Linked DNA regions of Desulfosporosinus acidiphilus SJ4. The protein of the gene in region 2 interacts with the protein of the main gene of each other region in a pairwise test. Links are inferred from orthologs where the notes say so. Each region holds a gene or a part of one and is shown on either strand. Other genes may lie near its edges.

The links.
Region 1: the proteins of ftsZ (region 2) and DESACI_RS00765 interact in binary tests that used the Bacillus subtilis proteins (3 or more experiments, as listed by UniProt). The link is inferred for Desulfosporosinus acidiphilus SJ4 from one-to-one orthologs.

What each region holds. Positions count from the first base shown.
Region 1 is NC_018068.1:144,670-147,454, forward strand. It holds DESACI_RS00765 (cell division protein ZapA), read left to right. Parts: upstream 1-1,156; coding sequence 1,157-1,414; downstream 1,415-2,785. Other genes in the region: pheT (phenylalanine--tRNA ligase subunit beta), read left to right, coding at 1-1,114; DESACI_RS00770 (U32 family peptidase), read left to right, coding at 1,728-2,785. UniProt on the Bacillus subtilis protein: Activator of cell division through the inhibition of FtsZ GTPase activity, therefore promoting FtsZ assembly into bundles of protofilaments necessary for the formation of the division Z ring.
Region 2 is NC_018068.1:3,910,334-3,913,238, forward strand. It holds ftsZ (cell division protein FtsZ), read right to left. Parts: upstream 2,033-2,905; coding sequence 968-2,032; downstream 1-967. Other genes in the region: DESACI_RS25580 (methyl-accepting chemotaxis protein), read right to left, coding at 1-586; DESACI_RS17920 (small basic family protein), read right to left, coding at 2,280-2,609; DESACI_RS17925 (cell division protein FtsQ/DivIB), read right to left, coding at 2,631-2,905. UniProt on the Bacillus subtilis protein: Essential cell division protein that forms a contractile ring structure (Z ring) at the future cell division site. The regulation of the ring assembly controls the timing and the location of cell division.

The DNA.
Region 1 (2,785 bases), 3.8 Mb from region 2 along the record:
CGTTCGACAAGTCCTGGAAAACCTGAACTTTAAGTTCGAGGAAAAGGAAAATCTCTTTAATGTGGAGATTCCAACCTATCGGGCGGACTTGGAGATTGAGGAAGATCTCATGGAGGAGGTTGCCCGTCTAAGAGGTTACGATTTAATCCCTACAACCTTGCCGCAAGGAGATACGACCCAGGGAAGAAGGACAGCGGAACAAGAGTTTCGCCGTCGGCTGCGCAGGGTACTTGTCCAATCCGGAATGGATGAGGTAATGACTTATACCTTCACAGGTGCTGCCAGAGATGCTCAATGGGGGAGCGCTCAGCATTCCATTCCCTTACTCAATCCCTTAAGGGAAGAACTTAGCGTAATGCGTACGTCGCTGGTTCCCGGACTATTAGAGGTCGCAGCAAAGAACGTCGCTCGGCGCAATACGGTGGTGAGTATTTTTGAAGTTGGGATGACGTATTGGGGAGAGGAGAAACCGCTGCGCCGGCTCCCTCGTGAAGTATTGCAGGTAGCTGGGGTTGCCGTTGGGAAAAGCGGCCGGCATTGGCTAAATTCAGCAGTCCAGTATGATTTTTACTACCTCAAAGGGATATTGGAGGAAATTGCTCAGGAATTTGGACTTAAATTTGACTATCGAGTGCCTGAAAAACGTCCTCTCCTACATCCTGGTCGTTCTGCAGATATCTACCTTCACAAGGAATGTGTTGGCTTTTTGGGCGAGCTTCATCCTGCCCAAGAAAAAGAATGGGCTTTGGAGAAAGCAGTACTCTTCGAATTAGATTTAGGTGCTTTATTTAAGCACATGCGGCCGGTTGTGCGCGCTCAATCCATTCCGCGCTTTCCCGCCATCAATCGGGATTTGGCAGTGGTAGTATCCTTAGAGACTTCAGCGGCAGCGGTGATGACTAGGATTCGCAAGCTTGGGGGAGAACTATTGCAGAATGTGGAAATATTTGATGTCTATACAGGTAAGTCTATTCCGGAAGGCCGCAAAAGTCTCGCTTTTTCCTTAAGGTACCAATCTCTGGAACGAACCTTAACTGATGAGGAAGTAAATGCCTTGAATTCGCGCATTTTAGAGGGAATTCAGCAGGAATTTGACGCGGAATGGCGAAAATAGAAAGCATTCCAGCAAAGCAGTAAGAGAGAGCGAGGGAAAAGTGTGACTCAAGAATCTGTCAAAATTGCCGTCGAAATTTTTGGAGAGAAGCATGTGGTCCGCGGTGAAGGAACAGAAGCATACATTCTAGGTTTGGCTCACGAAGTGGACAAAAAGATGCGTTTAATTTCCCAGCGGCTCCCTCGTTTAAACATTCATCAAATTGCGGTGTTAACAGCTCTCAATTTGGCAGATGATCTTGCTAAGCTGCGAGAGGAACAGGAAACTCTAATGCAGCTGCTGGGTGAAAAGACAGATTAACAAGGATGATGTATGAGGCACCTGGGACTACCAGGTGCCTTTGAAATTGCGGCGTTTGAGTAAAATTCTTATGAAGTAGTGTTAAATTTTATAAGAACTTTGCTTCTAAGAATTCTTTAAGTAAATGATAGAGGATTAATTTTCCTGGACAGTTTTGGTCTGGGGAGGAGAGAGGGATCATCCTAAAGTTGGTGCCAAAACTCATGGAAATATTGTGGGAGAGTATGGGAATTGTACATATCGGGGCTAAACAATTATAATAAAGTAAGTTTAATACCAATGAACAAGATATTGAGGGTGGAGCGAATATTTCATGGACAATCTCAGAGAACTAATAAAGGAAACAACGGAAACAACGGAAACAACAGAAACAATAGAAACAATAGAAACCCCAAAACGCCCTCTTGAGCTTCTGGCACCTGCAGGGAGTTTTGAAGCCTTTAAAGCGGCTGTGGAAAACGGTGCCGATGCAGTTTACTTAGGAGGTAAGAGTTTTAGCGCTCGGGCAAGTGCCGCTAATTTTGATATGGAGGAACTGCGTAAAGCCGTTCGCTATGCTCACCAGCGTCAGGTTAAGGTGTACCTTACGGTTAATATATTAATTGCAGATCAAGAATTTAAAGAATTGATGGACTATCTTTATGCGGTGTATGAGACTGGCGTGGACGCAGTAATATTACAGGACTTAGGGGTCGCGGCTCTCATTCAAGCTATTTTGCCGGAAATGGAAACGCATGGCAGCACGCAAATGACGATAAATAACACATGGGGTGTTCAACATTTGGAAAACCTTGGTTTCCGCCGGGTCGTCCTTGCCAGAGAAACTTCAGCAGCTGAAATGAAGACCTTGGCTGAGAACACGCCCTTAGACCTTGAAGTTTTTGTTCATGGAGCTCTCTGTATATGTTATTCAGGACAGTGTTTGATGTCCAGCTTTATTGGCGGACGGAGCGGGAATCGAGGTACTTGCGCCCAGCCCTGCCGCATGACCTACCAACTTGTTGGTCAGGATCGTAAGAATCTATTGGCAGATAAAAACCTGGGTGAACATCTATTAAGCCCTAAGGACTTAAAGTTAGTGGAGGAATTAGCTGAATTAGAGCGTATCGGTGTTTATTCCCTGAAAGTAGAAGGACGCATGAAACGTCCGGAGTATGTGGCTACGGTAATTAGGCTTTATAGGCAGGCCCTTGACCGGATTGAACATCAACAGGAGGATAGCCCACTGCTCACTGACGAGGAGCATCAAGAATTATTGCAGATTTTCAACCGGGATTTTACCAAGGGATATTTAAAAGAAAACCCCGGTGCCAATTTGATGAGCTACAGTCGTCCGAACAATCGGGGGACACGCCTTGGAAGAGTGGTTGG
Region 2 (2,905 bases):
CTGCTTCAATCGCTGCGTTCAGAGCCAGGAGGTTTGTTTGATCAGCGACCCCGGCAATAACCCCGACAATTTTTTTAATATCATTCATTGAATTTAGTACTTCTTGAACTTGCCGGCTAACTATAGAAAATTCGTCAAAGGATCGTTCAACAAATAAAATAGCTTCCTGTATCTTATCGCCTCCAGAGACTGCGGCATTCGTAGCTTGCTCTACGAAACCGGCGGAGTTCGTGGCAGATTGGGCGACTTGATTGGAGGAAGCCTCTAATTCTTCAGACTGAGCCGCAAGATTTGTCAGATGATCCGTTTGTTCCTCTACTTTATGCAACATTTGACGTATAGATGTCATACCCATCAAGCGCTGCACAGAATTATCGATATCACTTAGAGAAGCAGAGGATGATGCTTGCCGTTCGGCTATGACCTGATTAAGAATCTCAACCACCGGATAAAGTGAGCTTGAAGGCGCGATATCAACTTCTAAGGGCTCTATAAAATTACTTTGTGTTAACGCCTTATACATCTTTTCACAATCTAAGTTGTGGTCTTGAATTATTTGCTCATTCTCACGTTTAAATAATCCCATGCTAAACATCATCCTCGTCCTTCTTAAATTTTAAATAAAGAGTTAGACACCGATTTTATAAATTTCAATCTAGTTATGCATTATTCTACAAAATAACCTTAATTCCTTCAAGTAGTTCTATGTTAAGCAATTCTATATTTCTAAAAATTATAACTCGGATTTTATGTGGTTATAGCAACGGCATCTCTTACTTTTCTCCAGCTTACTAAAAGTCTATCCCTCGTTTAGTATCCATGTAAAAACCCCCTAGATAGAGCTTTATCGTTCTATCCTAGGGGGGCATTGATCCAATATTTAATCATTATCGGAGTTATAAGGAACCTTTTTCCTAAAACAATGGGTACTTCTCTTATTGAAATTTGAATTTTACATCAACAATGATTATCTTCTGCGTCGGAGAAATTCAGGAATATCAATATCCACTTCTTTGGCTACCGGTTTAATAATCGTTGTTTCCTGAGCCTTTCCCTGGGCGCCTGACACACTGGCGTATTGCTGATCAAATCCTGTAGCAATTACAGTAACCCTTAATTCTTCTTTAAGGTTCTCATCAATCACCGCACCAAAAATGATGTTCGCCTCAGGATCAGCCGCTTCAGAGATAATCCCTGCGGCTTCATTCACTTCAAAGAGAGTTAGATTTACTCCGCCGGTGATATTAAGCAGCACTCCCTTTGCTCCTTCAATTGAAGTTTCCAACAAGGGACTGGAAATAGCCTTCCGAGCCGCGTCAACTGCCCGGTTTTCTCCGGTGGCTTGTCCAATTCCCATTAAAGCTGAACCGGTATTAGACATAATCGTTTTTACATCGGCAAAGTCTAAATTGATTAAGCCCGGTACAGCAATCAGGTCTGAAATTCCTTGTACCCCTTGACGCAAGACGTCGTCGGCTATCCTAAATGCTTCATGGATGGTAGTATGCTTGTCCACGACCTGTAACAAGCGGTCGTTAGGTATTGTTATTAAAGTGTCGACCTTACTTTTAAGTTCAGCAATTCCCTTTTCGGCTTGCATGGCTCTTTTTCGTCCCTCGAACGTGAAGGGCCTGGTAACAACACCTACCGTTAGCGCTCCCATCTCCTTGGCAACTTCTGCAACAATGGGAGCAGCGCCTGTACCTGTACCGCCGCCCATACCGGCAGTGACAAAAACCATATCTGCACCCTTAAGAACCTTAGCCAATTCTTCACGGCTTTCTTCCGCTGCTTTAGCCCCTATTTCTGGGTTAGCACCTGCCCCAAGACCTTTAGTCAACTTAATACCGATCTGGACCTTTTGAGTCGCGTGAGAAAGATGTAAAGCCTGTGAATCGGTATTAACAGTTACAAAATTTACTCCTTGTAAACCAGCGGTAATCATACGATTCACCGCATTATTTCCGCCACCACCCACACCAATTACCCTGATCTCGGCAATTTGGTTTAATTCAGTTTCAAATTCTAGCATCTAGGTTTAACCTCCTCGCTTATTATGACCGGAATACAAAAAAGTTCAGCCTCGTTTTTTGACAACGGCTCCCTCTAAAGCACCTGAGGCAATAACCCATAGACTGCCACGAAGTGCGAAGACTTAATGTATGCGTACTAATAACATCTGAATACATAAAACCCTTTAAATTCATTACAAATTCTATATGTCAAGGCGTTATCCCTTTTTTTTAAAATAAAAACTTTCAGCAAAGTGTACAACTTTGCTACTTTTTTAACAGGTGTCGCCGAATACTTCCAAGGTTATTGAACAGACGCACACCAAAGGCTACGATTGCAGCTAAATAAAGGTCAACTCCAATCCGGTCTCCGATATACGCTAGGGCGGCTGCTAAAAGCATATTACTGAAAAAGCCGCTCAGAAATACTGTGCTGTCGAAATGATCTTCCTGTGCAGATCGAATGCCGCCCAGAACTGAATCCAAAGCAGCTAAGATCCCTACTGAAAAATATTTAGCATATTCTATCGGGACTGAAAACGGACTTACATACCCAATAGCTAATCCGAGCACTAAGCCTAATATCGGTAACCACATAATCTCAGATCCTCCCTCGATTTAACGGCCAATTACCGGCTTTGCCGCAGTAAAATCAATATAGCGTACCCCTTGTTGAAATGATTTATACTCTTTATCATTAATCAATTGCCAAAGGGCATTCAATTTATCTTTCCATTCCTGTGCTTGTCCCAAACGAACCTCTACCCCGCTTGTCAGGTACAAGGTCATTTGCTGGATAGTATTCACATGAAGTTCCCCAATCTGGCTTAAGAGTTCTTTGGGAGCTTGTCCCAAGAGGCGGAGAGCCGCAGTCAGAGAAGGATTATTCAGGC